Regions from separate parts of the Pseudomaricurvus sp. ABR4_320 genome, predicted to be linked through region 2. Evidence: predicted binding sites of a transcription regulator. Region 2 holds the regulator's gene; the other holds the start of a gene.
What was found. Region 2 encodes sigma-54, which starts transcription at its own class of promoters, with help from an activator protein. Its sites were predicted from a motif close to TGGCACANNNNTTGCNNT; they were not measured.
Positions count from the first base shown of each region.

Region 1 (16,436 bases), on a different contig from region 2:
ACGAAATCATCATTGATGATCCAGAAAAAGTCGCCCAACGGGTCAAAGAGGGCACCAGCGAAGTGAGGGAATTCCGAAAGAACATTGGTGATGCGTACCACTTCAACTGGACACTCCATATCGATCCCGATTTCCAGCAGCCATTCATGCCTACCCATGACGCTATGGCCGGCTTAAAACTCTTCCCCAACCAGAAAAAGAATCAACTCGCGGCTCACCTGCGCCGAGCCTTTTCCGGCATCGTCGCAGGCAATGTAAAACCGGAAGGTTTACTCGCCGTCGCAGAGAAAGGTCCCTATGTTTTGCATGGTGACCGTCAAATTATGGAACAATTGGATAAGTTACTGCAGCAGTTTGTCCAACAGGGTCGAATGAAGCTGCCGGGGAGCGACTACCACCCCTGTTATCGTATCGCGCTGGAATAGTTTTTCAGCCAGTCGCCACCTACAGATCCTGCAGGTGGCGATTCAGATAATCGAGCAACTTCTCGCGTCCCTCTTCTCGTCTGACCACTTGTTTTGCGCTTAATTTTCGAAAGGCTTTCATCAGCACTTTGTGATCCCCTGCGGGCATCTGCTTCAGTAAACTGCCTTCATTACTGGTATTTAATATCGGAGTGCGATTGCCATGAGCATGATTGAGAATTTCACGATAGAAGAGCAATGCCCGCTCTAAGACAATAAACGGAAATTGCGGATTCCGATTCGGACCAATAACAACCCGAGAGCCGCCTAACGGCATTTTCATCACGCGTGTGTTTGCCAGATCCTGGCCTTTTAGCCAGGTTAGCCCACTTGCCCCCAGAGCTCCGGCAGCCGTGAACACACCAAAAGAAAGACCGTGTGCTGCCACATCTAATGCAGCCCCCAATCCGGCCCCCATCCCAGCCGACGCCACCAAAATCTGCTTTTGCGTCAAACCGAGAATTTGCCAGGTTCTCTCAGAAAATAAATCTTCCTGCAGCAGAGAATGACTGGGCAACTCAAAGTTAAAAACCTGATGACGGTAGAGGCGTTTTAATTCTCCAAACAAACGGCTTTCCCGTTCGGAAATGGCCTCTCGATAATCGTCGCCTGCTTGCTGCTTTATGTCGGACTCGGACAGTTTTGGAGAACAGTTTTTCTCGTGGCGATAATTAATAACCTCCTCAAGATAAAGCACGGTTGCCTCAGCAACCCGGCGGCGGCGATACAACCAATCATCCTTAAAAGCCAGCACAGCTTTTTCCAAAGCGGGCTCCCAATCCTGATGAATGGCTTTCAACGTCTCGAGCAATTGAATCCGCTCACTGAACCTTGCATGGTGCGCATTAAATTCGCGAATGACATTAAAGTGTCTGCGAAACGCCTGCTTCCAATCCTCCAAATACGTGCTGTCTTCTTCCTTAAAATTGATTACCGCCATACGCGGCTTGTTGATCAGCCGCAAAATCTCCATTTCAGCAATGTCGACATCCAACAGTGGACGAGAGCAGTCCACCACATAGATGAGTCCCGCCCCTTCCAGCAACGGCAACATCAACTCCCGGTCGTGGCTGAAATCCTCACGCCCTGAAAACTCTTGAACAAAATGCTTCAGCAGAGCCTCATCAGTAAGCTGAGCCTCCTGCATAAAAGCGAGCACCCGCCGAGGATTCTGAAATCCAGGAGTATCGACAAATTCCAGTACCGTCTCGCCATTTATCACCACTGGAAAGCGCTGACAGCGAATCGTATCACCAGGGAAATCACTGACCACAACAGAATCATCTTCAGTCAGCGTGGAAAGCACAGAGGATTTACCTTCGTTGGGATGGCCAACAATCGCGATCAGAGGATGAGAAGTCATTGACGTGTCTCCGCTGCATCGTCACTCTGGTCAACGGTCGACAGAATAAGAAGATTGGGCCGCGCCAACTGATGTATTTTGCGGCGCCACACCATCGCCATCGCATCCGGCAAGTCTCGCACAGAGTCTTTGCCCGGCTTGCCAAGTAACGCCAGATAGACTGACTGATTCTCCCCTCGCTGGTCAGCCAGTTGACCGAGCTCTGCTAACACTTCCTCAATCGGCGATTGCCACCCTTCCAACAACAATAGCAGCTTGCTGTCTTGCTGATATTCCGCCGCCGGCGAGAGAGAATCCATTGGAAAAACCTGCATATCGCGATTGACATGCTGAGCGAGCCATCGGTCTATCACAGCACGAGGATAACGTGACAGGGTATCGCTGAGGACCAACGCCTGGCGAAACCCGTGACCGGCTCCCTCCGTCATCGCCACCGCCGGTCGGGCACCGCGATGATGCTCGGTTTGCGCACCGGTGGTCGTCAAAAGAGGGCTGGTTAAACGTTCGTACAGAGGATTATAGATTGACGCACGTAAGCGATTACTGCCGAGAAACTGGCGCTCGTAGATATAACTTCCGATCAGCAATAGCATTCTTGGCAGCAATCCATAAACCGTAACGGACAGCAAAAGAAAGGGCCACCAGGAAATCAGAGCGCCACTGCGGGACACACCATCCATTCCTCCACCGAGCAATATCCGCGACGCCTCGATTTCCTGCAGCGACGGATAACCACTGCCTTCACCAAATAGCCAACTCCAGGGCAACGCCAACCACTGAACCAACTGACTGACCGTTTGAGCGGAATCGGTTAACGAACTCTGCCAACCGAAAGCCCGATCAGTGAACATCAACATCAGTAATGCGGTCAGCAGTACGGACACATTAAACGCGATACCAAACCATTGGGCCAAGCGCACACCCTGCAAGGTCACCAGCGGACTGTGCTGTCGAAACAAGGACTCGACAACGCTGTGCAGGGACTCTTCTCCAATCGAAGCACCATTTGACGAAGAGCGTCGCCGAGCATGAATCAGACGATCGGCAAACCACTGGCACCAGTGTAAAGGGAGGCTATACCAGGCGCTGGGAAATCCCCCGAATAGACGACCGGCGATCCAGCATACAAATAGCAATACCAACAGCAACAGCTGAGGTGCCAAGATCACAGCGAGAAACACGCTGACGTTAACCGGTACACTGCCATCGTAAGTGAGTGTCGACAGCGCCACGCTGACGCCAAGTAAACTGCCGAGCACAAGCATTCCAAACAACACCAACCCCACACTGCGCTCCAAGAGGTTTGCAGGGTCTGGCTGCAGAGGCTGCTGCTGTTGGCGACAAGACAACCAGTGCCGAAACAGTGAATCTCGCTCGACAGAGCGGGTGGAATCGCTCAGTGCAATGTTTCGATCTCGGTTTTCGAGCTCGGCGGCGTTTTTTCCGCTGTCCAGCAGACGATAGCTTTCGAAGCGTACAAGATCTTTAAACGACCAATAAAGGGGGGATGATTTTGGCACCAGGCTATTTCTTAACTGAATCAATCAGCGGCAAGGTTAAAGGGCGATAGAAGTCTAAGCAAGTCCGTACCAAAAACGGTATCATCATCGTTAACGTCACCACCTCCACGAGAGAACAGACACATATGCTCCGGCACTGCACCCCACGACCGTATCGACAATAGGCGACGCTCTATGACTGATCTACTGGTGCGCTACCTGCACTTTCTTGGCATACTGATTTTTGCATCTTCCCTTGTCGCAGAGCACCTGCTCTTGAAGGGGCGGCTGGACCATCAACAGATCCGCCGCATTGCAATAATAGATGGTTTCTACGGTGTGGGCGCTCTTTTGGTGCTGGGAGCGGGTTTATCGCTCTGGTTTTTCGTTGGTAAGCCTGCCGATTTCTACACCAATAACTGGATCTTTCATCTTAAAGTCACCCTCTTTGTCATACTCGGACTGATCTCCATTATTCCAACCATATTCCTCAGTCGTCGTAATCGTGCGGGGCTCGACGGCGTCGACATTCCTCGAAGTATCGTGATGATCATACGCCTAGAACTGCTGTTGCTGGTTGTTATCCCATTTCTGGCCGTACTTATGGCATCCGGGTATGGTTTGCCAAGCTAGTTGATCCAGGACATGAACGTAGAGCGCCACTTATGAACGAATTTCACCAACTCGGCGAAGAGCGTATTTATTGCCCATACTGTGGTGAACCTCTAGACGTGCTCATCGATGCATCCGAAGGGTCACAAACTTACATTGAGGACTGCCAGGTTTGTTGTCGTCCCATCGAGTTCTTCCTGACCCTCGATATGGAAGGAAACTCGCACCTGTCGGTTCAAAGGGACGACGAATAATTTTCACCGCAGTAAGAGATACAGCGCTATTTATGTTTTTCACACCACTGATCGATTTGATCTCTCGCCACTGGCGAATTCTCTCTCTGCTACAGCTCGCTTTCGTGACTCTGGCCTGTCTCACACCAGCGCCAGAGCTGCCTGACGTACCAGGCACGGACAAACTACACCACGTGGTTGCTTTTTTTTGCGTCGCGCTACCTTTGGGATGTGGTCGCCCTAAAAACTGGCTGTTTTTTGCCGCCCTATTGATTGCCTGGAGTGGAGCGATCGAACTCATACAACCCTACGTCAACCGAGTTGCCGACTGGGTAGACCTTGGCGCGGATACTTTAGGTGTTGTTTTGGGCGTTATTACAGGCCAAATGTTAAGTTGGCTACGCACGGAAGAATCGGCGCTGTAACTCACGTCAATTCAAGATGGCGTTTCTGACTGCTCAAATTTGCGATAACTGCGGATCATCGCTTTCACTTCACTAACGTATGCGTCACGTCGCTGGGAATAATTTACCAAGCCATCTGCCAGCACCAAGCCGTTTAACGGCTCGCCAGAATCTCTCAAGCGGGCGCGAATATCTCGCAGAGGCTTGTACGCGTCGTGAGTATTAAGATTGAGCAAATAATTCTGAATGGTGTCGCCAATGTTATCGAAAGCGGCCAATTCATGGGTCGCCCCAGCGGCTCTGGCACTCGGCACCACGCCGCACCCCTCGGTATAACACCATTGCCCAAACAGGTTATTTGCGGTTTTAGCGAACCGGGAACGTCCCCATCCGGATTCCTTCGCCGCTTGCACTAATGCCAACTCCAACGGTATTTCGTCGACACGGCGAGTCAATCTGGCAACCAATTGCTGCTGTTGTTCCAGTGTTGAAAACGGATCCAAAGATTCAGCGTCTGCGGGATCCTCTGCTTCTCCAGCGTCGCTTTCCGGCATTACTAGCCGGTATTGAGTCGCCAGTTCACGCAGAGATTTTAAATTGCGACCTTTGAGCGCCTTGCCCGCATCAAGTTTTTTTGACAACGCCAGAACCTTTGCGCGCTGTTCTGCAACAAGCGCATTCTGCTCATCAATAATGGGCGTCAAATAGTCAAAGAAAGCCTCTTTCAATTCATCGGATGATTCATATTGTGAAAAATCTGGTAGAGGCTCAACGTCAGGCGCTTCGACACCGGAGAGGTTTAATAGAAGAACGGCGGTCAGAGCAAGCACGATAGTAATCGCAAAAAGGTAAAGTGTCTTTTTTGTCATATCCACACAAGTCATCCACGGCCATTATCGTATTCGTGGAATCGAAGTGTCAAAAGCAACTCCCCACATGAAAGACAGCAGGCTTACATTGCTGAATTGACAGCAGTCTACCCCATAACAGGAGCTTGCGGTAGGTCGCGGCGGAGGGCGTACCCTTCACCGCGATAAGCAGGGTTTACTTTTTGGCGCGTTTTCTTTCGTTTTCTGTCAGCAGTTTCTTGCGGATTCGAATAGACGCCGGTGTAACTTCTACCAGCTCGTCATCTTCAATAAACTCAAGCGCCTGCTCAAGGGTATGGCGAATGGGCGGTGTCAGAGTCAGCGCCTCGTCCGTACCGGCAGCGCGGATATTGGTCAGCTGCTTGGCTTTAGTGGGGTTTACAACCAAATCGTTGTTGCGGGAATGAATTCCGACCACCTGACCTTCATAGACATCAATACCATGGCCGAGGAATAGGCGTCCGCGGTCTTGCAAGCTATAAAGGGCGTAGGCCAGTGTCTTACCTTTAACCATACTGACTAGCACGCCATTCTTACGATGAGCAACTTCGCCATCTTTGACGGGACCATAGTGATCGAAGACGCTGGTCATAATTCCTGAACCCGACGTCAACGTCAGAAAGAGACCACGGAAACCAATTAAACCGCGCGAAGGCACAACGAATTCCAAGCGAACGCGGCCTTTACCATCGGGAGCCATGTTTGTCATTTCAGCACGACGCAGACCCAGCTCTTCCATAATGGATCCTTGATGCTGCTCTTCCACGTCGATAACAACCTGCTCGAAGGGCTCTTGAATCTCGCCATCGACTTCTTTCTGCACAACTTCAGGACGGGATACACCCAACTCAAAACCTTCACGGCGCATGTTTTCGATCAAAACGGACAGGTGCAATTCACCGCGACCGGAAACGATAAACTTGTCCGCGGTATCGCCTTGCTGGACGCGCAGCGCAACGTTATGAATCAGCTCCTGATCCAAACGCTCCTTGATGTTACGGGAGGTCACAAACTTGCCCTCCAATCCCGCAAATGGCGAGTCATTGACCATAAAGGTCATGCTAACGGTGGGCTCATCCACGGTCAGCGCGGGTAAGGCTTCTACACAATCGGGATCGCAGAGGGTGTCGGAAATACCAAGACCATCAATACCATTGATACAAACAATGTCACCGGCGCTGGCTTGCTCTGTATCGATCCGCTCCAGGCCGAGATAACCTTTTACATTCAAAACACGTCCACGGCGCTGAGAATCGTCAGCACATTTGATAATCACTTGCTGGTTTGGCTTCAAGGTTCCGCGAGTAATGCGGCCAATACCAATAACACCCACGTAGCTGTCGTAGTCCAGAGCCGATACCTGCATCTGGAAAGGGCCTTCCGGATCGACCTCTGGCGCCGGAACATTCTCGACGATCATTTCGTAGAGCGGCGTCATGTCTTCTGCCATCTCTTCCGGATCCATACCCGCAATACCATTTAAGGCAGAGGCATAAACAACCGGGAAATCCAGCTGCTCATCGGTGGCGCCGAGATTGTCGAACAAATCAAAGACCTGATCCATAACCCAATCCGGACGGGCACCGGGGCGGTCAATTTTGTTAATCACAACAATCGGACGCAGGCCACGTTCGAACGCCTTCGACGTCACGAAACGGGTTTGAGGCATGGGGCCATCGACTGCGTCGACCAACAGCAACACGGAATCCACCATGGAGAGCACGCGCTCTACCTCACCACCAAAGTCGGCGTGCCCCGGAGTATCAACGATATTGATTCGGTAGTCCTGCCACTGGATCGCGGTATTCTTAGCCAAAATGGTAATACCCCGCTCCTTTTCCTGATCGTTGGAATCCATGATCCGTTCTGTCCCTTCGTTTTTGCGGTCTAGGGTGCCGGATTGGCTGAGGAGTTTATCAACCAGAGTGGTTTTACCATGGTCAACGTGGGCGATAATGGCGATATTGCGAAGTTTCTCGATCACAGGAACATCTCTACGTCAGGGAAGCAAACTCCCGTGGCGGGAGGGGGCTAGCGAAAAGGCCGGGATTATACTCTGCTGCCCCAGGCCAAGGAACCAGTTATCGTCACAGAGCGAACAATTTTTATACAATATAGCGAACAAATCCGCGACCTCGCGCTGCGACTCTGCCGATATTGGCTTACATCACCACATACGAGGGGGAATGGACAAAATTTACCACCTCCGCGGCGGGCATTGGACGCGCAAAATAGAACCCCTGTCCCTCTCGGCAGCCGTGCCGACTCAAATAATCCAGTTGGGCTGAGGTTTCCAGCCCTTCCGCAACGGTATCAAGGGAGAGTTTGCGGCACAGATCCAGTAGCGACGCGACAATTTCGGTGGACTCGGTATCTTGCTCCAAACGTGTGACAAAACTGCGATCAATTTTCACAGAATCAATAGGAAGGTTTCGCAGGAAAGTCAGAGAGGAATAACCTGTGCCAAAGTCATCGAGACTTACCTTCACCCCGGCATTGCGAAGGCGCGTAAGATGATCAATGACAAGCTCTTCGTCAGTTAAAATACTGGTCTCGGTCAGTTCGATTTCAATTCGTTGAAGATCAATCTGAAATTCTCTGGCCAGCATCAAAAAGTTTTCTGCAAAATTTTCCTGCGCCAACTGCCTCGCGGAAATATTTATCGCGACTCTCACCCCCGGAGGCAAAATTCTGTGCCACTGCTGAATGTGATAAAACGCCTCAGCGATAATCCATCGCCCGAGGTCGTAAATCAGCTGGGAGCCTTCTGCCAGAGGAATAAACTGCGCAGGCGACACATAGCCCAACTCAGGGCTTTGCCAACGAATCAGCGCCTCAAAGCCACCGATCTGCATCGTATCCAGCTTGATTTTCGGCTGAAAATGCAGAGAAAACTCAGACAGCTTGAGCCCTCGTGCAATTCTCTGCTCCATTTCAAGACGCTCACTAACCTGCTTGTTAATCGATTCGGTAAACAGATAGTACTTGTTCTTACCCAGTCGCTTAGCTTCATACATCGCTAAATCGGCATTCCGAAGCAGGGTATCTGCATCTTCTCCATCGTAGGGATAGATCGCCACGCCGACACTCGCGCCGACACTGACCGGGCTTCCTGAAAGACTGATCGGCGCATTTATATCGGTAATTAAACGCTCAGCAACGACGGCAATGTCCCTGGCGCTGTCGACATCATTAATAATGGCGTTGAACTCATCGCCTCCTCGACGACTGATCAATGATCCCCCCTCGCCCTTATCCGGGCGAAAGTCGTTGGTGCCACCGGAGATCAGATCACCGCCTCGCAGACAACGACTGAGTCGGTTGCCAACCTCGACCAATAATTGATCACCTGACGCATGCCCAAGCCGATCATTAACCTTTTTAAAATCATCCAGATCGATAAACAAGATTCCCAGCATGCGATGTTTGCGTGCCGCCGTCTCAATCATCTTCTGCAAGGAGTGCCGAAGTGTCTCGCGATTCGGCAGGCGAGTCAGTGGATCGTAGAATGCCAGCTGAGTCACCCGCGCGTTGGACTCTCCGAGCTGCTTGCCCATCACCCGGAAAGCATCTGCCAACTCGCCCATCTCGTCCCCGGACCGAATAGGAATATCCGGCTCATAATTGCCGGCCGAGATGGTTCTGGTTGCCCTGATCAGCTGGTCTATCGGACGCACAATCCAACGCGCTAATTGTGCATAGAAGATCAACACAACCACAGAAATCAGAACCGCCACCGCAATAAAAGCTGCGGTCAGTAAATTTCTGGTATGCATCAGCAAGGCATTCTTATCCAGCAAGGTGCCAAACCAAAGCCCGTTCGCGGCTGGATGCAACATCATTTGATACGAGTGGCTGTTAAACTCAACCGCGATGGTTTCCTCATTGCCTGCCAGCAACGCCGGCTGCATATATCCCTGGGGCAGTTCGTCGACCTGAATTGACTCCGACTTACTGAGAATTTTCCCCTCTTCGTTACTGAAAAAGAGCAACAGATCTTCAGTCTGGTTGAGCGTAACCAACCGTTGCAAAACGGTATTGTTGATATTCATCGCCAGATAGCCCAAATCCCCGGACTCCACGGAACGCACCGGCAGAAGCAACCGGAAAATCCGACCGCCTTCTGCATCGTCGACACCATACATGCGGTAGCTCCCCGGCGCAGGCAGCCGACCTGAAACCTGAAGCGGAAATCCAAGCGGCGTACTGTTTCCCACCAAGCCAGTGACGGAGGCACTTTCCAGCGCACCAGAGGTGTCGTAAACCGCCATTTCCACCAGGCTTGAATTCAGCTTCAAAAATTCCCGCAGCGCCCGCTGCAACGACAGCGCAGACGCCCGATCCGGCTCGCCACGATAGGCGAGCAGTTTCTCAAGGAAATGGGCGTTATCTGCCATACCTCGGTAGAAATTGAGATTGCGTTGCAGATTGTAACCAACAGACTCGTTAATCCGCTTGGTCAGCAGGCGCTGCTTCGACAGCGCCTCATCAAAAAACCGGCTGGAAAAATACCAATATCCCCCACCGCTCAACAGGGCGAGCGGAATAATCAGCAAACCGAGGAGCATTAAAAGCAGCTTGCTGCGCAGCCCCATGGAAATCCTCAACACATCGACAACCTTTTGAACGGAACACGGTGAAACATCCCGCGGGGCGGGATTAGCCAGGTAGCCTATAGACAAAAGCTGAGAGACGTAGATTCAAGGGAAGATAACTGCTGGTGATTAGAATAAGGAGTCGCACTGGCGCGCCTGATCCATGTATGCAGTTCTACCGCCGAGCACCTATAACCGAGGCCCTGGTTCATTAAGTATAGAACAAAACCGGCAACAGGCTGCCAATCCAAAGGCCCAATCTTAGTTATTCAGGACGCCATACGGAAACGTTGCGATGCCCCGCATCCCAGAGATTTGCAGCCTGCAACTGGCTGAGCACCCCTTTATCGCAATAGAGCAGATAGTGAGTGTTCGCATCCAGCCCGGAAAATTTCGTTGGCAGCTGGTAGAAAGGAATCATGATAATTTCAGCGCCAACATCCCCCAGCGGTCGCAACTCGGTTTCAGTTGGATGCCGCACATCGATAACCACCTGACCAGGTGCAATAACTGGCGACACACTCACGCTTTCTGCCAGCTCGGGCGAGGGGCGCAAATTCTCAATACTGTTGAATTCCCGCCCCTGAATCGCAGCATCTAAAATAGAGAAATCAAATCGGGCTTCTTCGCCCTCCACACGATACGCCTTGGCCCGCGTTGTCGGCTTACGGGATATAACACCGCAATACTCAGGAATCGATGCGACCAACTCCTCGGCCCCCATCGCCCGAACACTTTGAATAATCTCGCCCTTTCCACGCGCCGCCAAAGGACGCAACACCAGATGATCGGTGACGCGATCAATTATCGCCAGATTCGTCAACGTTTGACTGGACACCTGAGCGATGGCCTCCCCGGTAACCAGCGCAGGGACATTGAGCTCTTCCGCCATCGCTGCCGCAGCACGCAGCATCATTCTCTTGAGGATGACACCCATGTAGCGGTTATCCACTTTCTCCAGAATTTCCGTCACAACGTCTTCAAAAGGGATGGTGATAAAGAGTGCCTTATGGGAGCGTGCATATTTTTGCCAGAGAAAATACGCCACCTCTTTTACGCCGACCTCATGGGCCGCACCCCCTAACCGAAAGAAGCAAAAGTGCGTACGAACACCTCGGCGAATCATATCGAAACTGGCAACGGTAGAATCGAAGCCGCCGGAGATCAGTGACAAAACCGGCTCTTGGGTTCCCATTGGAAAACCACCCAAACCAGCAAGCTGACGCTCCACAATAAACGCTCGCTGATCTTTGATATCCACCCGAAAAGTGATATCCGGCTGTTTCAAATTAACACCGGCAGCATTGCTACCACGATTCAGGTGTGAACCAAGAACCCGCTCCGCGTCAATAGAAGAAAACCCATGCTCCCCAGTTCTCTTGACCCGAACACAAAACGTCTTTCCCTCGACCTGTTTGGCCCAAATTGGAACCACCTGCTCGACAACATCATCAAGCGTCGCAAAGCTAAACGACTCCACCACATCGACATGGGCAATTCCCGGGGTCGACGCCAGAATCACCTCCAATTGCTGGACCTGTTCTGGCGTTTCAGGATCGGCAAAGATATCCAGGCGATCCCATTCGCGCACAATCCGAACGTCGAAGGGTAACTCTGCGGTTAACGTCTTTAAATTCTCACGAAGCTGACGGGTAAACCGCTTACGGACCGGTGGACTTTTGATGGTAATTTCTGGAAATAACTTTACGACAAATTGCATGATGGCAGCGGAACTGATTGATCGAATTGAGCTCCATTATACGCGATAGAAGGAATAGGCTGAAAATTCGCAAAAACTTTCGACCACACCGATCGCACCAATAGTGGGCACATTTTATTTTCAGCACCACATTGGCGCCCTTCACCTATCTACTGATAGAGACCTCGCAACGATACGCGCGCCACAGTGAGCAATTATGTTGCAGAATTTCAATGGCATATTATTTGCCGGTCATGTTTCCACTCTTAGAAACGCACTGATCTCGCACAGGAGTAGAACACACACTTGCGTCGTCTCGTTAAAGAGTGAAGAATGCGAACGGACTTTTCGCCGAAACTGCCTCGAATCGATGCAGCAGACGGGAAGATTATCCTAAAAAACGTTACTTTGACTTAAGTTAGGCCATCTGGAGGCACCCGCATGTCAGAGAAAACTCTGAGTTTGATCAAAGAGAGCGAAGCCCGCTGGGTTGATTTACGCTTCACCGATACCAAAGGTAAAGAACAACACGTCACGATTCCCGCTAGAGCTGTTGACGAAGAATACTTCGAAAACGGGCAAATGTTTGACGGTTCTTCAATCTCCGGGTGGAAAGGAATCAACGAATCCGACATGATTCTCATGCCGGACGACAGCACCGCAATTCTCGACCCATTTACCGATGAGCCGACAGTAATTTTGCGTTGTGACATCATCGAGCCGTCCACCATGGAAGGCTACGATCGTGACCCCCGTTCCGTTGCCAAGCGCGCGGAAGAATATCTGAAATCTACCGGACTCGGCGACACCGCCTTCTTTGGTCCAGAACCTGAATTCTTCATCTTTGACGACATCAAGTGGGGCGCTGACATGAGCGGCTCTTTCGTCAAGATCAATTCTGAAGAAGCCGCCTGGGCTTCTGCCATGGACATCGCCGATGGCAACATGGGTCACCGCCCTCGCGTCAAAGGTGGCTACTTCCCCGTACCTCCAGTTGACTCACTGCACGACATCCGTTCTGCCATGTGTAACGCCATGGAGCAAATGGGTCTGGACGTAGAAGTACACCACCACGAAGTTGCCAACGCTGGCCAGTGTGAAATCGGTGTTTCTTTTAATACGCTCGTATCCAAGGCTGACGAAACTCAGATCCTGAAATACTGCGTTCACAACGTTGCTGCCGCTTACGGCAAAACCGCGACCTTCATGCCTAAGCCACTGGTTGGAGATAACGGTTCTGGTATGCACTGCCACCAGTCTTTCTGGAAAGATGGCGTCAACCAATTTGCTGGTGACGGCTACGCTGGGTTGTCTGAAACTGCCCTTTACTACATTGGCGGTATCATCAAGCACGCGAAAGCACTGAACGCGTTCACCAACCCAGGCACCAACTCGTACAAGCGTCTGATCCCAGGCTTTGAAGCACCGGTCATGCTGGCATACTCTGCCCGTAACCGTTCCGCGTCACTGCGTATTCCTTTCGTTTCTTCTCCGAAAGCAGTACGTGTAGAAGCGCGCTTCCCTGACCCAATCGCCAACCCATACCTGGCCTTCGCAGCATTGCTGATGGCTGGCTTGGACGGCGTCAAGAACAAGATTCACCCTGGCGATCCTGCCGATAAAGATCTTTACGACCTGCCACCTGAAGAAGCAGCTGAGATTCCACAAGTTTGTGGCTCTCTCCGCGAAGCACTGGCTTCTTTGGATGCAGACCGCGAGTTCCTGACTGCCGGCGGTGTATTCACTGACGACATGATCGATGCCTACATCGAGCTGAAGATGGAAGATGTTTACCGCGTTGAGCACACCACTCATCCGGTAGAATTCGACCTCTACTACTCTGTATAAGTCGCTCAAGCAAAGCGGGTTTCTCAACCCGCCACGCTGAAAAGGCCCCATTGGGGCCTTTTTTATTGTCGCTAAAATCTTCCTGTGTTCATAAATAAACCAACCGGGTATAGTAAGCCTGAAACATGCGCCAAGCAGTATCGGCCATTGTTAAACAGCTATACTGCACGACACCCGAAGAGACTTTATCAGAGCCAGACAGTAGAGATATGACTATGACTCGCTTACTGTTCGCCACACTGATCACCGTCAGCCTTTGCAGCGCTGCCAGTGCTCAGGTGTACAAAACCGTTAATAAAGACGGCAGTGTTACCTACAGCGACAGCCCCCAAAACGACGATTCGAAACCCGTTGAACTGGAGCCGCTCAACACCCAGCCCGCGATCGCACCACAAAACCAGTCAAAAATAACTCCCAGCCAGAAACAACCGCTAGAAGAATCCCTGCAAATTCAGATCGTTGATCCCCGAGACGGAGCAACCGTCCCGCCGGGACAAAGAGATCTCCTGGTTTCCGTGGGCCTTAGTGATCCACTACCCAATGGCTATCTCATTCAGGTATTGCTGGATGGCAAACCCGCCAGCCCCCCAAGCCAGGAAACCGATGTCGCAATCGGCAACCTCGTTCGCGGCGAACACACCATCAGCGCGGTATTGGTCGACAGCAATCGTAAAGTCGCTATCCAGTCAAAACCCGTCACGGTTTTCGTGCAACGCGCCAGCATCGCCAACTGACAGGCTTGCGTAAAACCCCGCCCCGCTCCCGACTTTCTATAGACAAGCCTTCGCTCACGCACTACTTTAGCGCGTAAAAGTCGGGCAGATTTCTACTATAAATGCCAAAAACCGCTGAAATCACCGAATTAGGGCGAGTGCGCCCTATTGGTTCGCTTTTTGCTGAATTAGCAGCCAGATTTCAATAAGTCGATAAAACGTCCGAGACTTAATGGTGATAGAACATCAATTTAAATCCGTATTTGATCACTTAAACATCTCTCTGGTTGTTATCGACCGGGCCTTACAGATCAAGTATCTGAACCCTGCCGCAGAGATGTTGTTGGCGATCAGTGGCGCCCAGGCGATCGATAAGCCATTCCTCAAACACTATCGTGAGGACGGGACACCAGAAGAGGTGATCCTGCAGGCGGCCGCGAATCACTCGCAGTTCACAAAGAGACGCGCCAACTGGCATTTGCACAACGGCCAGAAGTTTACCGTTGACTACAGCGTAACCCCGCTTCCCGACGCCGACCTGTTGATCATAGAGATATTGCCTCTGGATCATATTTTGCGCATCAGTCGCGAAGAAACGCTGATCTCCTCTCAAGAAACCACACGCAATCTGGTTCGCAGCCTCGCTCACGAAATCAAAAATCCGCTGGGCGGAATTCGTGGCGCAGCCCAGCTGCTGGCTCGAGAACTGCCAGACCCAACGCTGGAAGAGTTCACCCAAGTCATCATTGAAGAAACCGACCGACTGCGCAATTTGGTCGACCGCATGCTGGGTCCGCGGCAGTTGCCGCAATTTGAACGCATTAATGTGCATGAAATCGTCGAGCATGTAGCCAAAGTGATGATCGCGGAATGCGGACTCGACATCTCCATTCAACGGGACTACGACCCCAGTATTCCTGATGTCGATGCCGATCGTGAGTTTATGGTCCAGGCACTTTTAAACATCACCCGAAATGCCATGCAAGCGCTGCTGGAATCCGGGTTGAACCAACAGAACACCATAACCTTGCGCACACGCATTAAGCGTCAGCTGACCATCAGCCATCACTACTACCATCTGGTTTGCCGCATCGACGTCGAAGACAATGGCCCCGGCATTCCAGAAGATATTCTCAACGATATTTTTTATCCGATGATATCCGGCCGCGCGCTGGGAACTGGCCTAGGACTCGCCATCTCTCAAAATATCATCAATCAACACCACGGCCTGATCGAATGCGAAAGCCACCCTGGCCAAACCATTTTTTCTATCTTCTTGCCTTTGGAACAAAGCAATGCCGCCTAACAACGTATGGATTATTGACGACGATCGCTCTATTCGCTGGGTACTGGAAAGAGCCCTGCAACAAGAGGGAATCAACTGCACCGCTTTCGAAAACGGGGATAGAGCCCTAAGCGCACTCAAAAACGATCGCCCCAATGCCGTCATTACCGACGTGCGCATGCCGGGCACTGACGGCCTGGCACTGCTGAAGATCTTCGCAGAAGAAGCGCCGGGACTGCCGATCATTATCATGACCGCCCACTCGGATCTCGACAGTGCTGTGTCAGCCTACCAAGGCGGCGCATTCGAATATCTTCCGAAACCCTTTGATGTCGACGAAGCCGTCGCCGTTATCAAACGCGGCCTCGCTCATGCCAATGAAGAGCAACGCGAAAGCGAGCCTCCCGTCCCCGAAGTTGGCGCCGAAATCATTGGTGAAGCCCCTGCCATGCAGGAAGTCTTTCGCGCCATTGGTCGCCTGTCGCAATCCAACATAACGGTATTGATAAACGGCGAATCCGGAACGGGTAAAGAGCTGGTCGCCAGAGCCTTACACCGCCACAGCCCACGCCGCAACAATACGTTTATCGCATTGAACATGGCCGCGATTCCAAGAGACCTGATCGAATCAGAACTCTTCGGTCACGAAAAAGGCGCTTTTACCGGCGCTGGCGGGCAGCGCCAGGGGCGCTTTGAACAAGCCAATGGCGGCACCCTGTTTCTCGACGAAATCGGAGACATGCCCGCGGAAACACAAACGCGATTATTGCGAGTACTGGCCGATGGTGAATTCTATCGCGTAGGCGGCCATACCGCGGTAAAAGTGGACGTTCGAATTATCGCGGCAACCCA
Region 1 covers NZ_JBSWVF010000010.1:2,237-18,672, reverse strand. Annotated here, with positions in the region: gene ppnN (nucleotide 5'-monophosphate nucleosidase PpnN) at 1-425, shown strand, start outside; gene ACXAFR_RS18625 (GTPase/DUF3482 domain-containing protein) at 445-1,827, opposite strand; gene ACXAFR_RS18620 (DUF2868 domain-containing protein) at 1,824-3,347, opposite strand; gene ACXAFR_RS18615 (DUF2214 family protein) at 3,522-3,959, shown strand; gene ACXAFR_RS18610 (CPXCG motif-containing cysteine-rich protein) at 3,992-4,192, shown strand; gene ACXAFR_RS18605 (VanZ family protein) at 4,225-4,596, shown strand; gene ACXAFR_RS18600 (glucosaminidase domain-containing protein) at 4,608-5,444, opposite strand; gene typA (translational GTPase TypA) at 5,620-7,428, opposite strand; gene ACXAFR_RS18590 (bifunctional diguanylate cyclase/phosphodiesterase) at 7,607-10,054, opposite strand; gene thiI (tRNA uracil 4-sulfurtransferase ThiI) at 10,305-11,759, opposite strand; gene glnA (glutamate--ammonia ligase) at 12,180-13,586, shown strand; gene ACXAFR_RS18575 (DUF4124 domain-containing protein) at 13,802-14,320, shown strand; gene glnL (nitrogen regulation protein NR(II)) at 14,532-15,605, shown strand; gene glnG (nitrogen regulation protein NR(I)) at 15,595-16,436, shown strand, end outside.
Region 1: glnA (glutamate--ammonia ligase) is a predicted target of sigma-54. The motif match lies at 11,973-11,990, and genes of this name have one in related genera.

Region 2 (16,436 bases):
ACCAGCAATTGGACATTTTCACGATTGGTCGCAAAAATCAATTTACGACTGCTGGAGATATCTTCTTCAGGCTGAATGCCAGCCGCTGCCAACAGCGGCAACGTCTCTTTTAAAATGCGCCCCTTGGTCAGGGCGATAGTCAACGACACCTTGATAACCTTATTGTCTGCTTACGCCATGTGGAATGGCCGATTATGACGGAATACGCCGTATATTAACGCCTAACTGCTGCAATTTCTCTTCGATACACTCATAACCACGATCGATGTGGTAAATGCGATCGACGATGGTCTGCCCTTTCGCGACCATGCCAGCGATGACAAGACTCGCGGAAGCTCTTAAGTCGGAGGCCATAACCGGCGCCCCAGTCAGGGTTTCGACTCCGGTTACTATAGCCGTGTTACCTTCCAGGCGAATATTGGCACCCATACGATTCAGTTCATTCACCTGGATTAAGCGATTTTCAAAAATCGTTTCAATAACCGTTCCCGTACCTTCTGCCACAGCATTCATCGCCGTGAACTGCGCTTGCATATCAGTGGGAAAGGCTGGATAAGGCGCGGTTTTCAGATTGACCGCCTTGGGGCGATTGCCTTTCATGTTCAGCTCAATCCAGCCATCACCGCTGCTGATGTTAGCCCCCGCCTCTTCCAGCTTGATCAATACCGCCTCAAGCATATGGGCGTCAGTATCTTTTAATCTCACCCGCCCCCGACAGGCCGCGGCGGCCGTAAGAAATGTCCCGGTTTCAATGCGATCCGGCATGACGGCATAAGAACACCCGTGCAAGCGATCAACACCATCAACGATTAGCGTATCTGTACCAATTCCTTCGATCTCAGCGCCCATCGCTTTCAGGCAGTTGGCGAGATCGACGATCTCTGGTTCACGCGCCGCATTCTCTAAAATGGTACGCCCTTCCGCCAGGGTCGCTGCCATCAATAGGTTTTCGGTGCCACCAACAGTAACCACGTCCATAAAGATGTGCGCACCGCGCAAACGTCCGTTGGATTTCGCGCGAATGTAGCCCCCATCCACGTCGATTTCCGCGCCCATGGCCTCAAGTCCTTTCAGATGAATATCTACGGGCCGACTGCCAATCGCACAGCCGCCAGGAAAGGACACGTTGGCAACGCCGTGCCGGGCAAGTACGGGGCCTAACACCAAAATCGACGCCCGCATGGTTTTCACCAAATCGTAGGGTGCGGTGAAATCGTTGATCGAATTCGGATCCACCTCGACACACATACGCTCATCAATGGTAACCCCTACACCCATGCCACGGAGCAACGCCAGCATGGTCGTAATATCATTGAGGTGGGGAAGATTGCTGATATAGATCGGCGAATCCGCCAGCAGAGTTGCCGCCAAAATGGGCAGACCGGAATTCTTGGATCCGGAGATGCGGATCTCACCGTCCAGAGAGTTGCCGCCCTCGATTAACAATTTATCCATGCAAAGAGTGTTTCCTGAACTGGACGAAAGATGCGAATGACTGTCCCGACTAACCTGCCGATACCTTAGCCCACTCCTCCGGAGTGTAGGTTTTCATCTGAACGGCATGAACCGCACCACTGGCGATGGCATCTTGTACCACCGCATAGACCATCTGTTGTTTCTTGACGGGCGTTAATCCTTCAAACGCAGGACTAACCACTTGTAACAGGATATGGCTGCCATCGACAGACACCTCAGCCACGCAGTCTTCAATGTTGTCCTGCAGGCGAGTTTTGATCTCTTCTGGAGTCATCGTATGATCCTTAACAATTTTTTCTATGGTCCAATGAAAACGCCGGTAGCAGAGCATCCGGCGCGTTCGATATATAAGGCTACACCGAGTCTCACAACAGAACCGCTGCGACACCGGAGAGTAGAAAGATCAACGGTTCTCAGCTATCCCACTCATTGATCACGGTATCGAGATCCCCTTTCTGACGCATTGCTTGTGCAAACTGCGATCGAAAGGTTGTACCGAGATTAACGCCATTAATAATGACATTCAGCAGCTTCCACTCATTGGTTTTTCGGCTCAGGGCCATCGAATAAACGACAGTATGGTAGCCTTCATCCGCTTGTACCTTCTGCACGACACTGACTTTGGGGCTGTTTTTGTCTTTATCGTCTAATGGTAAAACCTGGATTTTCCGGTTGGCATAGACTGCCATACCCTTGGTATACGTCGAGATGAGGTTGTGGTGGAAGCTCTTGCTGAATTTGGACACCTGCTCCGGGCTGGCATCCTTGCCATACTGTCCCATGACACCTCTCGCAATGTAGTCAAAGGCAACCACCGGATCTAAGATTTCGCTGACGGACTCATAGAGTGCTGCTGGGTCGGTATTTAGCTTATCGGCGTCCGTCTTCATTAACGCCTGCAACTTATCCGTTACGCCAACAACGATATCTCGTGGCGACTCATCCGCTTGAACAGACAAACTCGCTGAGATCAATATCAGAAAAAACACCACCCTCTGAAGCCATGTGTTGGGCTGATGGCGCAATGCGTTAAGACTCTTCATATCAAAACCTCTAAGCTACAGGCGAAAGTATTTGTACGGGCCTCGTTACATGGGGCCACGCGATGTCATTTCTGTCAGATGACATTTGAGAGTATTGGTTCGCTTACCCCGGTCTTCGGAAATGGACAAAGTGCTGATGTCATTACATAATTTCCGCCGCAACGGATCATTCCAGCGTCGCTTTCAGACGCAGATAAATGCACGTTATACGCGCGACCATGAACCTGAGGTGAACACGACGGCGCATGGCTACGTGTCCGCATAAAAGCGCGTAATTGTATCATTGACCGCGAAACAGGTATATCTACAACACTTACGCGCCCAAATTCGTCATTTTTTATCCGAACCAAGCCACATTATCCGGCCTCTAACGCCCAAGCTTAAGACACGGTTATCAACATATGAAAACGCCACTACTGGACGCGAAACAGCTGATTGCTTCAGCTCAGAGAACCATCGATCTGGAAGCGACATCTGTCGCCGCCCTGTCAGAGCGCATTGATGAAGCTTTTGTCAAAGCCTGTCAGCTGATTCTCCAGTGCGAAGGCAGAGTCATCGTTACGGGCATGGGAAAGTCCGGGCACATCGGCAGCAAAATCGCCGCCACGCTGGCTAGCACAGGTACACCCGCTTTCTTCGTGCATCCGGGGGAAGCCAGCCACGGCGATCTCGGCATGATCACCCGCGATGATGTTGTCATCGCAATTTCCTATTCTGGCACGTCGGCCGAAGTCGTCACTTTGTTGCCTCTGCTAAAACGCTTGGGAATTCCTCTTATCAGTATGGCTGGAAAATCCGAATCAGCACTGGCCAGTGCTGCAGATGTTCACCTGGACATTAGCGTGGCGAGTGAAGCCTGCCCGCTTAACCTGGCCCCAACGACCAGCACCACTGCCACTCTCGTGATGGGAGACGCCCTCGCCATCGCGCTATTGGAGGCGCGCGGATTCACCGCTGAAGACTTTGCCTTTTCTCACCCGGGAGGCGCATTGGGTCGTAAACTTCTGCTAAAAGTGGAAGATATCATGCACAAAGATGGCGAAGTTCCGCGAGTAGAAGAAAACGCTCCCCTGTCCAAAGCGCTGCTTGAAATGACGGAAAAGGGTTTCGGAATGACAACGATTGTGGACACAAACAATCGCCTGCTCGGGGTATTTACCGACGGTGACTTGCGTCGCAGTATAGACCAGGGCATTGACCTCGGTAGCGCCACAATGGCCGAGGTAATGTCTGCCAATCCCAAGACGGTTAGCGCCAACATGTTGGCAGCTGAGGCTCTGGGCATCATGGAAGAGCGAAAGATTACCGCATTAATTGTCAAAAATGACGACCATCAGACCGTTGGTGTTGTCCATATGCATGACATATTGCGCGCCGGCGTCATTTAAAGAAAGAGCAGATAGCCCCTATGTATCAATTTCCCAAAGACGTTTTGCAGCTGGCAAAGCCGATTAAAATGCTGTTGCTGGACGTCGACGGTGTCCTCACCGACGGCAGACTATACTTCGGCAACGATGGCTCAGAGTTAAAAGCCTTTAACACCCTGGATGGGCATGGCATTAAAATGCTGCAGAAGTCAGGAGTCAAAGTCGGCATCATCACCGGCAGAACCAGTCAACTTGTCGAACGGCGCGCCAGCGATTTGAACATTTCAGTTCTTGTTCAGGGTCGCGAAGATAAATTAACGGCACTCAACGAAATTCTGACGGAGCACCCTTGTGAGATGCAGGAAATCGCGTACATGGGAGACGACTATCCAGACCTTGCCGTTATCAAACGAGTGGGGCTCGGCATGACGGTCGCTGACGCACTCCCGGCACTGGTCCAACACAGCCAATGGCAGAGCCATCGCGCAGGCGGCCAGGGCGCCGTTCGAGAAGCCTGTGATCTGATTATGATCGCTCAGGGAAGCTACGACTCAGCCCTGGCTAAATATTTATGAGCGCAGATAACAAAATCCGCTAAACCATCGAGCATGCCAAACTCATTGTGAACATCCGCCACCTGCCAAAGTTTTTTTTCCCACTGCTAGTCTTTTTGCTAGCAGCGCTATTTGTGTTGCTGTGGGACTCGCCTCCTGAGTCTTTGTTTACGACAGATCAACCGACGGAAAAGCAACTTGAGGCATTCCCTGACGCAATTTTGGAGGACGCGACAAGCCGCCGTTTCGATGAATCCGGCCGACTGCACAGCCTCTTAATTGCGCAGCAAATTGACCATTATGATGCCGCTTCCAGCCCTCGCCCCGGCGAAACGCTAATCGTATTTCAAACCCCAGACCTGACCCTTTACAGCCAGGACCAACCGCCTTGGCACTTGACCGCAGATACCGGTGAATCCACCAAAAACAATGAACAAATCAATCTGTCTGGCCAGGTACACTTGTGGAAAAATTTAGCCGACGGGGGTGTCAGCGAGTTACACAGTCCACGCATGACCGTTTTACCCACCCCTCAAATCGCTAAGACCGATGCAGCGGTCGATATTCAATCTCCCGGCAACCGCACCACAGCTGTCGGCATGGAAGCGTACCTGCAGCAAGATGTACTTCGGCTTTTGAATACCGTTAGAGGAATCCATGAAGTTCAGACCACCCCTTAAGGGAATGCGACGCTCTGCTCCTGCGCTCTGCACCATTGCGCTGTTGCTCCCCTTTTCTCCGCCAAGCCTAGCTCTGGAAAGCGACAGCAGCCAACCGATTCATATTGAATCGGATGCCGCTGAGCGCGACGAACGCAACGGCATCACGACCTATTCTGGCGACGTGACCATGACCCAGGGAACGCTACAGATTTTGGCCGATAAGGTTGTCATAAAGAGCAACGGCCAGGACGTCGAAAAAGTGACAGCAACCGGCGATCTGGCTCAGTATCAACAGCAGCCTGCAGAAGATAAAGGGCTAATAACCGCAAAGGGAAAAACCATCGAGTATTTTCTTAGCGAAGAGAAATTGCGCATTTCAGAAAGCGCCTCCGTCGAACAGAGTGACGGCTCATTGCTCACCGGAAAAGTCATTCGATACGACCTTAAGACAGAGGTATTGCGTGCAGACTCACGCGACGCAGAATCGACTCAGACCTCGGGCGACCGCATTCGCATGGTAATCCCCCCCAAACAAGCCACACCAACCACATCCGACGAAACCAGCAACTGACAGATTTCATGGCAAAATTAAACGCACTTCACCTCGCCAAAAGTTACCGCAAGCGTGCCGTCGTTCGCGACGTCAGCCTCGAAGTCAACAGCGGCCAGATCGTTGGACTTCTCGGCCCCAATGGCGCTGGCAAAACAACCTGCTTTTATATGATTGCCGGGTTAATTAATGCCGATCACGGCAAGATCATTATCAACGAGAAAGACATAACGCCCCTATCCATGCATGGTCGGGCCCGCGCGGGGATCGGCTATCTGCCGCAGGAAGCCTCTGTCTTCCGCAAACTGAGCGTCACCGATAACATTCTCGCGATACTGCAAACCCGTAAAGACCTCAAGCGCCAGCAACAGCAGGAAAAGCTCGATCAACTTCTCAACGAATTTCATATTACCCACATTGCCTCGAGCCCGGGTATGGCACTTTCCGGCGGTGAGCGCCGACGAGTCGAAATCGCCCGCGCACTGGCGACAGATCCACAATTTATCCTGCTGGACGAACCCTTCGCCGGAGTCGACCCCATTTCGGTAAGCGATATCAAACATATTATTCAGCACTTGAAAAAGCGCGGGATCGGCGTATTAATTACCGACCACAACGTGAGAGAAACGCTGGATATCTGCGAACACGCTTATATCGTTAGTGAAGGCAACATCATTGCCGAAGGCGATTCTGCCAGCGTTCTGGCCAATGAGACTGTTAAAGAAGTTTACCTCGGTCATCAATTCAGACTATAGTAACCAGAGCTGAAAACCCCGCCACACTTCTCCCCAAATTAATATTTTCAAGCGCCAAAAAACAGGCATATTTCTTGCTTGTCAAAATGTTTCAACTCGGTTACTCTTGATTTAAAGCTCAGAAACTCGCTCGGCTTGTTGCTCAGCCGGTTTTCTCTTGCGGCCACACGGTATTTCAAATTCCGCATCGCGGTCTCTCACTGCGGCGGTATCGGTAATCGACGTAGATATGAAACAATCGTTACAGCTTAAACTTGGTCAACAGCTGACCATGACCCCTCAACTGCAACAGGCAATCCGGTTGTTGCAGCTATCCACTCTCGATCTTCAGGCAGAAATCCAGGAAGCTCTCGACTCCAACCCGATGCTGGAAATATCCGACGAAGACGTCGACAGCGGTGGACAGGAGCAAAACAGCAAAGACGGCGACGATAAAAACAGTTCGACAGAAACCTCAAACTCTGAGGCTTCCAGTGCTGAAGAGACGACCAACTACAACGAAAACGAGACAGATACCGCCAACGCAGAAGGCGACTGGAACGAATCCATACCTGAAGATCTGCCCGTCGACACCAGCTGGGACGATGTCTACCAAGCTGGTCCTACCGGTACCGGCCTCGCCTCTCCCGAGCAGGAAGACAGTGATTTTGAGTCCCGTCGCGGAACAGACGAAAGTCTCCAACAGCATTTGAACTGGCAGCTGAATCTGACCCCCATGTCCGATCGAGATCAGATCATTGCCATGGCCATCATTGACGCCGTTCAAGACAACGGAATTCTCAGCATTACAGTCGATGAAATTTTCCAGGGGCTGGAATCTGAACTGGAGGAGCTCGAACTCGACGAAGTCGTGGCCGTTTTACATCGAATTCAGCAATTCGACCCCCCAGGCGTTGCCGGCCAAGACCTGAGTGACTGCCTGTTGATACAGCTCAATCAACTGCCTGACTGCCCCGCCCTCAAAGATGCTAAGCTCATCGTAAAAGAACATTTGGCGCTACTGGGCAACCGGGATTACAAGCAGTTGATGCGCAAGACCAAACTTAAAGAATTTCAATTGCGGGATGCAATCCTGCTGATCCAGAGCCTGAACCCGAGGCCTGGAGATCAAATTAACATCGGTGAAACCGAATATGTCGTACCCGATGTTTTCGTCACCAAACAAAATGATCGCTGGACGGTTAACCTTAATCCTGAAATTGCGCCTAAAATTAGAATTAACGACACCTACGCTGCCATGGTGAAACGCGCCGACAGCAGCACGGACAATAATTTTTTACGCGACAATTTGCAGGAAGCCCGCTGGTTTTTGAAAAGTCTTCAGAGTCGTAACGAAACCCTACTCAAAGTAGCCACCTGTATTGTCGAAAAACAGCGTGCGTTTCTTGATCATGGGGCAGAAGCGATGAAACCTCTGGTACTGCACGATGTCGCAGAAGTTGTCGGCATGCACGAATCCACAATTTCCAGGGTGACAACGCAAAAATATATGCATACCCCTCAGGGCATTTTCGAACTCAAGTACTTCTTCTCCAGCCACGTCAGTACGGAATCCGGCGGTGAGTGCTCTTCAACGGCTATTCGCGCCATTATCAAGAAACTCATCGCTGCAGAAAATCCGCAAAAACCACTGAGTGACAGCAAAATTACAAGTCTACTGGCGGACCAGGGTATTCAGGTTGCCCGACGCACTATCGCCAAATATCGCGAATCTCTCAACATTCCGCCATCAAATGAACGTAAAAGACTCCTATAACATCGATTTTCAAGACCCTGTTTTGGGTCTGAATGCAGAGAAGTCCAGCACCAACCGACTTCTCCACCAGCCAACAGCGCTGGTCTACACACAAAAGAGGAGCAATCTATGCAAATCAACATAAGTGGACATCACATCGATCTTACTCCAGCGATAAAAGACTATGTAACCAACAAGCTGGATCGACTCGAACGTCATCATGATCGAATAACCAGTACCAATGTGATCCTGTCTGTTGATAAACTACGCCAGAAGGCAGAGGCGTCTGTCCACGTGAGTGGAAAAGACTTCTATGCCGATTGCGAATCAGAGGACTTATACGCGGCGATCGATATGCTGGCTGACAAACTGGATCGGCAACTGTTAAAGCATAAAGAGAAGCTGAAAAATCATCATCGTTGAGATATGCAGCTTAAAAACATTCTCACTCAACACCGCTGTGCCTGCGGTGTTGAGTCTCTTAGTAAAAAACGCACCCTGCAGATTCTGTCGGAACTTATCGCTGAAGATCTTCCCGATCTCAGTGCTGACGACATTTTCACCAGCATGACAGCTCGCGAAAGGCTGGGGTCTACAGGTATTGGTAATGGTATTGCCATCCCGCACTGTCGGGTGAAAACCTGTTCCAATACGGTTGGTGCCTTGCTGCACCTGGAAAAAGGTATCGACTTTGATGCCATCGACGAAAAACCCGTTGATCTGGTTTTCGCTCTTCTGGTACCCGATGAGGCCCACGATGCTCACTTGCAAACACTTGCCAGCCTAGTTGAGCGACTGAACGACAATGGTTATCTAAACTCACTGCGCGCCGCACCCGATTGCGAAACCCTCTACTCAGCCGCTATCAGCCTGGATTAAATCAGTCCATTTTCCAGGCGATCACGTAGGTCTACGCATAAGCGAGCATCTGAACCTGAAACAAATTACACCGCCGTGAGATTCTTATCCATTGCGCCGTGATGAGCCCGGGTTTTCAAGGTAAACTAAAAGAACATCCTTTCAGCAGCGGGAGGCAACTATGCGTCTGGTGGTGATTAGCGGGCGTTCCGGTTCCGGCAAGAGTACTGCACTACACGTTTTAGAAGACGCAGGATTTAATTGCATCGACAATCTGCCTGCGTCCCTGTTACCCGCGTTAGCCAGCCAACTGCAGGGGCATCCACACAATCAAAAGTTAGCTGTTAGCATTGACGCACGCAACAGCCTCCAAGACTTACAAAAGTTCCCGGAAATATTTTCGCAGGCAAAGATTCCAGGACTCAGGTGCGAAGTTTTATTTCTCGATGCCAGTGACGAAAAACTAATTCAGCGGTATAGCGAAACACGGCGCCGTCATCCGCTCAGTGACTTAGCCACAGATCTGCGCGAGGCGATCGCCAAAGAGAAGGACTTTCTGGAACCCATCGCCTATTGCGCAGACCTCACACTGGACACCACAGCATTAACACTTCACCAACTGCGCGACCTAATCAAGCAGAGAATTGTGGCGAATGATGCGCCAGGCATGGCATTGGAATTTGTTTCCTTCGGATTCAAAAATGGCATTCCTGTCGATGTTGACTTGGTATTTGACGTTCGCTGTCTACCCAACCCTTACTGGCACACAGAACTGCGTGGTTTTACAGGCCAACAGCCCCCTGTCATCGATTTCCTGCGAAAGAGCGAGCAGGTATCAGCAATGGTTAATGATATCATCCACTACCTAGACCGCTGGCTCCCTGCATTTGACGCCGACAACCGCAGCTATTTTACCGTCGCTATCGGCTGTACAGGAGGCCACCACCGCTCCGTATACGTATGTGAACAGCTGCACAACCATTTTCGCCATTCGTATTCGAACACACAATTCCGCCACCGGGAACTGGAGAGGGCTCAGACAGGCGGCCACCGCTAAACGACGAGGACTTCATGCTGAAAAAAACGGTCACGATCATCAACAAGCTTGGCCTGCATGCCCGCGCCGCCGCCCTGTTTTCAAAATGCGCCGCTCGATTTTCAAGCCAAATTAAAGTCGGGTTGAATGGTAAATCTGTCGATGCCAAAAGCGTTATGTCACTCATGCTACTTGCCGCCAATCAGGGTACGCAAATTGAGGTCCTCGTCGATGGCGACGACGAAGAAGAAGCCATGGCAGCCGTCGTCGAACTGATTAATAATCGCTTCAACGAAGAGGAGTAAGATACCCATTAACCACGCCTGACGAAACCGCGACAAAACCATCGGTCAACACAAGAGGCCGATCCCCCCACCCATTGAATTTCAGAAATCAATTGCATGGCATTAACCAGCGAAGAGCGACACGACCTTACTCACAGCACCCTTACTGAAATCAATGAGGCGTTGGATAGCGGAACCAAAGGCCAGGTAAGGAGGCTGCTCAACGGCCTGCGCCCGGTAGAAATTGCCCATCTGATTGATTCTTCTCCGCCACCGACAAGAAAGCTTGTCTGGGAATTAATCGACAAAGAAGCGGAAGCGGAAGTTCTGCAGGAATTGTCTGAGGATGTGCAGGCGCAAATTCTGAGTCAGATGGACACAGATGCGGTTGTTGAACTGACCGAAGGCATGGTTACGGATGACCTCGCCGACATTCTGCAGCAATTACCTGATCGAGTAACTCAAGAAGTCCTGGCGGCGATGAGCGCTCAGGATCGTGCCCGTGTCGAACAGGTCCTGGTTTACGATGAAGATACCGCTGGCGGTATCATGGATACGGACACCATTACCGTGCGTGCCCGCCTAACCCTGGATGTTGTGCTCCGTTATTTGCGACGCCATGACGAGCTACCGGATTCCACCGACAACCTGATTGTGGTGAACAGCCGCGATGAGTTCGTCGGACTGCTGCCCCTAAAACGACTGCTTACCTCCTCGCCCAATACCACCGTCCGGGAGATCATGATCACGGACGTCGAGCCCATCCCTGCTGACATGTCGGAAACCATTGTTGCCAGCCTGTTTGAAAAACATAACTGGATTTCAGCGCCGGTCGTGGATAGTGAAGGCAAAGTGGTCGGCCGTATTACCATTGACGACGTGGTCGACGTTATTATCGACCAGCGCGAACACTCACTCATGAGTATGGCCGGTCTGGATGAGGAAGAAGACACCTTTGCCAACGTAATGCGCACGGCACCGCGCCGGGCCATGTGGTTGGGTATCAATCTATTGACAGCACTGCTGGCCTCTTCCGTCATCAGTATGTTTGAGGGAACCATCGACAAAGTTGTGGCTCTCGCCGTACTGATGCCGATTGTTGCCAGCATGGGAGGCGTCGCCGGCAGTCAGACACTCACGGTGGTTATTCGCGGTATGGCGCTGGGACAGATTGGCCAAAGCAACGTTTCCTGGCTGCTTTCTAGAGAATTTCGAGTGGGTCTGCTCAATGGCATTCTCTGGGCGGCAACCATGGCGGTCATCGCTGGAATCTGGTTCCAAGACCCCACCATTTCTCTGATAATCGCCGTCGCAATGGTGATAAACCTCATTACGGCCGGCGTCGCCGGCACTATGCTGCCGATTACCATGCGCGCGATGAATATCGACCCTGCCCTCGCCGGGAGCGTGGCGCTGACGACGGTTACTGATGTCGTTGGCTTTATGTCCTTTTTGGGCCTCGCCACCTACTTCTACGCCTGACCGCAAGAACAAAACGCGACCCGGCATATGCGCTAATCTGGCTTGCCGAACAGTCGGATTAGCCGATTACGCATGCTATCCATGGTGAGTTCGGGCTCTTCGGACGCGGGTATCATACCCGAGGTAAAACCCTCGCCGCGAAAACGATCGATCAGAGCTTTATCACGACTGACAATATGTATTGGCACTGAGCGAGAGGCATTAGGCCCGGTCACAAGATACGCCGGCTGGTGATCTCCAAGAATAATAAAGATCGCGTCTTCTCCGTACCGCTCCATATAACTACCCAACGTTTGCAACGAATAGTCGATGGAATCGATATAATGTTCGCGCACACTGTCGTTATCAGCCCAGACCTCTGCCGGGGTTTCACCACTCACGGCCTGTTGATTGAATACTCTACCATCGCCGACATCGTCCCAATCGATCAATGTGGGCACTGGTGTCCAGGGCGCATGGCTGGAGATAAGAGCAATCTCAGCCATATTGTCTTTGCCAGCCTCATGGGTCGGCTTTCTGGCCAGACGTTCATAAGCGCTCAAAGTGTACTGATCCGGCATGGTAACCCAGTTGTAGGGCTCGCCCTCATATTGCAGGTCGTCAGCCGCCAGTATCTGGTCATAACCGAAGTAATCAGCCTCGGGCCAATCCATCGTAATTGCGGGCATAATAGCGCTGGTGCGCCACCCGGCCAGTTGAAAGAGCCGGTTGAGACTTTTGCGTTCGCTATTCATCAAGCGGCTATAACGCGCTTGGCTATCGATCCACAGACCTGACAGAAAGGTGCCGTGGGCCAACCAGCTTAATCCTCCAACCGTTGGAGAAACCAGCCAACCACTTGCCGCATGCAATCCAGCCTTTTGCAACTGCGCTTGCACGCTGCCGAGACGCGGCCTGATCAACACACGGTAACGGGGATCCTCAAGCGAACTGCGACCGTAGGATTCCACAAAGACCAAAACAACATCACGACCTTTGACGCCGGCAAATAGATTATTCGTAGACGCAACGTCATCTTCTTTAGCGAGTTCGCGCTCAAAATTACGCATATCTTCGGCAGTTTTTTGCATTAGCCCTATGCGCTCATAGAGAAGTATCGTGCCGTTAAAATTGACTATGGCAGACATACGGGAATCCGTTGAATCGATACCAAGCCCGACCACAAGAACCGTCACCGCGGCGACGATGGGTAACTTCGTCGTCACGCCATCACGCACCACAATCAAACGGCGCTGTATACGAAAATTTAATATTGCCAGCGCAGCCGCGAGAATGATCGCCAAGCAGATCGACAAACCGGCCATCGCACTGCCGATCGTTCCCGAGAGCAGACGCCAGCCATCCACCACCATCTTCATATCCAGGTATGGATTAAAACGTCGCTGAAACGCCAAATGAACGCCAATATCTAAGGCTTTGAGAAGTAATGCCAGCATCAGAAATGAAGTAGACAGCACCGCAAAATAGATCGCCAAGCGCCGTGGCAACAGCAATAAGCCAAGCAAAATTAAAGGCACTTCCAGTGGAAGACGCGCATAGGCAACCAACCGAAAATCATTGGGATGATTAGGCAAATTGAGCGTAAATAATGTAACTAGGCAGACCAGAACCCAAGCCCACCAAAAGGCCTCTGCGGGAAAGGGCGGTCGCTCGCCTGGTTTACCGGCTGTTGTCATCTATCTGCTCGTAATTTAAGAGTGGTCTGGCTTGCAACCTGGGAATATTCTGATCAATGTTGGCAAGGCAACCTGCGCGAATCAAACAAGATTGGAAAGGCAGTCGTCACAGGGTGCGCGTGAATCTGCGGACTTCATGGATAACGCGGCGATGGCAACAGATGTAATTCAACAGAGTTTTCATAGGCGAAAAGAAGGTATACGAGCATTCTTACGCCAAGGGTTAGAGTTTGAACAAGTTCACCATACTGTCGATTGTTATCTGTGTCGCCTTATTGGCCGCTACGATACATATCGCCGATCCAGCGAGTCTGGCCATCGCTTGGCAGAAAGTAACCTGGGTTCACCTATTGATCGCATTTGTTGCCGTTCAATTACAAATTGTCGCTTCGGCCTATCGCTGGAAGTTCACCGCCAGCCGACTGGGGCACAAGATCGAAACGTCTGTGGCGATCCGTGAGTATTACCTGAGCAGTGCGCTAAATTTGCTTCTGCCTGGCGGCATCGCTGGCGACGCCATTCGCGCCTACCGCAGCCGCACCGATGAATCAGGTGGCTGGAAAAGACCCTCAGCTGCGGTTTTTCTTGAGCGACTTTCCGGACAACTCGCATTTTTCGCTTTGTGCTGCCTCGGCCTGCTGGCCTGGCCGAGGCTACTGCAACAGCGCCTGCCCTCCGGGGACAGCGAATTTATCTGGATCATCACGGCCGTAATAGCTACGGGAATTGGAGTGGGTATTGCGTTTCGCAAAGCCTGGATTCCAAGACGCATTCGCGAGGTCGGCCCCGAACTACACGCGGTCTTCATCGACTCAGGCGCTTGGCTTGTGCAGATAGGGTTGAGTGTACTGGTGATTGGTGGCTATCTATCGACGTTTTTGATTGCGTCCGACGGAGTTGGGGCACCACTGCCTGCGATGGCCGCTATTACAATAATTCCTCTGTGCCTGCTTACCATGTTGATACCTGCCGGTATCGGTGGCTGGGGCACTCGCGAGGCGGCCGCCGCCGCACTTTGGCCATTGTTCGGCTACTCTGCCGCCGAAGGACTCGCCGCAAGCCTAGTTTACGGCGTTATTTCCCTACTTGGTGCAGCCCTACCCGGGCTCATTGCGATCGCAATAACTCTCTTGCAGGTAAAAATCAACAAGGCCAACGCGTGATGTCCATTGTTAAATTGATAAAGGTTCGTGAAGTCGCGCGTAAATATCCCCAGATAAATCATTGTCGGGCAATTGGTTCATAATCTCCAACATATCGCCAGCCTCTTTCCATTCGGTCTCAACGAAGCTGTGTCGCTCACCAATCACTCGGTTGAATCGATAGTCGCCCAATGTCATCAAGCGGGAAATCGCCTCTTTAGTAACGACGGGCATAGCGCGAAGATATTCAAAGGCAACCACTCTGACCGGCTCCGACAAACCACGAAGGATTTCCGCCTCAGCGCCTTCGCAGTCGATTTTGCAGAATTGGGGCATCCCGTAGCGTTCAATGAGAACATCAATAGTGGTCATCGGCACAGTGACTTTTCTGTCCCAAGTCACCTGGCTGAATGCCTCGTCGTCACGCACACAATCCAGAAATGTTCGGGATGTGCTGCTTACGGTCGGATGGCGACTGGAAATATTCAGGGTAATTTCACCCGATTCAGCACCAACGGCAATCCGCTCAAATCCCTTTAGATCTCGACCAAAGTGTCGCTCAATAAAGTCTGCAAGTGCTGGCTGCGGCTCTACCGCTACGACGTCAGCACCTAACAATAAAAGCGTCTTGCTGCGATTCCCCACATGAGCTCCGATATCGAAGACCAAATCGCCAGGCGAGATCAACTCGTCATAAAAACGCTTTAAAGCCCATCTGCGCCAGGGTTGTCCGTAGTAGGTTAGCAGTGAACGAGTGATACCGGCGAAAGTCGAGACTCGAGCAGACCCCATCATGCTTTTCCCCTCTCACGAATCAGATAGCAAGTATCAACCGCAAAGGAATAACTCAGCAGAACGAGAGCGGCAAACGCGATAATTGAAGAGACCGGAGCTACCACAAACGGAACAAGCATCAGGCAGAGTGCTGCAACCTGAACCACACAAATCAGTTTTCGACGAAAAGACGGGGGCAAAGGTCTCTTTAGCTCAGGAAGCCATGTTTGCGCGAGTACAAACCCATATCGCATAAAACCAATCGCCATCACCCACCAACCGGCCTTATCCAACAAAAGAGCGGCGGCAGATAAGATAAGAATGAGTAGCGCGTCGATCTCCATATCGAAACGGGCTCCAAGTTCTGAAGATTGAGCATACAAACGTGCGAGGTATCCATCGACGCCGTCGAGAAGAAGTGCCAAAAGCACAAGCCCGCAAATAATCCAGATGGCAACCGATTCAGAAGACAAGTCGGACCCGAAAAGAATGGCTACGGCCACCAGACTGACAATTCCCGTACGAACGGCCGTTACCGTATTAGCCGCACCAAATTTTTGATGGGGGTGGTATTTGAGTCCTCGCAAGACAAAAAAAAACTCGCGCAGATAATCCCTACCGCAAGAATGAGTGCGCTAGCCTCCAGTCCGAGATGCGCGTCCAGCGCAGCAAAGGCCAACACCGAAGCGAGCAGAACCGCACCCAGCGTGGCGGACGCACTGATGCGTAGCCGTTTAGCGACTACACTGCCACCGCGATGACTTTGAGCTTCAACTTTGTACGCGAGTGAGGGATTCATAAATTACTCCACGGCCCAGAGTTTTTCGGCATCAAACTGATGACCAGCACGCAGCATTTTAGTGCGAAGATAATGCAGATTCTCATCGGTAATGCTACCGAAAACAGGTTGTCGTGCCGATACCTCAATGCCTCCAGCCTGGAGCGCTGCAATCTTGGTAGGATTATTCGAGTAGAGCACGACAGTGTGGATATCCAGCGAGCGCAGCATCGATACTGCAGTTTCATAGCGACGGTGATCGCT
Region 2 covers NZ_JBSWVF010000019.1:58,453-74,888, forward strand. Annotated here, with positions in the region: gene hisG (ATP phosphoribosyltransferase) at 1-155, opposite strand, end outside; gene murA (UDP-N-acetylglucosamine 1-carboxyvinyltransferase) at 193-1,455, opposite strand; gene ACXAFR_RS23695 (BolA family protein) at 1,505-1,750, opposite strand; gene ACXAFR_RS23700 (MlaC/ttg2D family ABC transporter substrate-binding protein) at 1,890-2,519, opposite strand; gene ACXAFR_RS23705 (KpsF/GutQ family sugar-phosphate isomerase) at 2,921-3,907, shown strand; gene kdsC (3-deoxy-manno-octulosonate-8-phosphatase KdsC) at 3,928-4,461, shown strand; gene lptC (LPS export ABC transporter periplasmic protein LptC) at 4,509-5,120, shown strand; gene lptA (lipopolysaccharide transport periplasmic protein LptA) at 5,098-5,673, shown strand; gene lptB (LPS export ABC transporter ATP-binding protein) at 5,682-6,407, shown strand; gene ACXAFR_RS23730 (RNA polymerase factor sigma-54) at 6,637-8,163, shown strand; gene hpf (ribosome hibernation-promoting factor, HPF/YfiA family) at 8,272-8,565, shown strand; gene ACXAFR_RS23740 (PTS sugar transporter subunit IIA) at 8,569-9,021, shown strand; gene rapZ (RNase adapter RapZ) at 9,182-10,057, shown strand; gene ACXAFR_RS23750 (HPr family phosphocarrier protein) at 10,072-10,341, shown strand; gene mgtE (magnesium transporter) at 10,438-11,802, shown strand; gene ACXAFR_RS23760 (alkaline phosphatase family protein) at 11,835-13,478, opposite strand; gene ACXAFR_RS23765 (lysylphosphatidylglycerol synthase transmembrane domain-containing protein) at 13,709-14,641, shown strand; gene ACXAFR_RS23770 (FkbM family methyltransferase) at 14,651-15,415, opposite strand; gene ACXAFR_RS23775 (CDP-alcohol phosphatidyltransferase family protein) at 15,412-15,897, opposite strand; gene ACXAFR_RS23780 (hypothetical protein) at 15,927-16,193, opposite strand; gene ribA (GTP cyclohydrolase II RibA) at 16,197-16,436, opposite strand, start outside.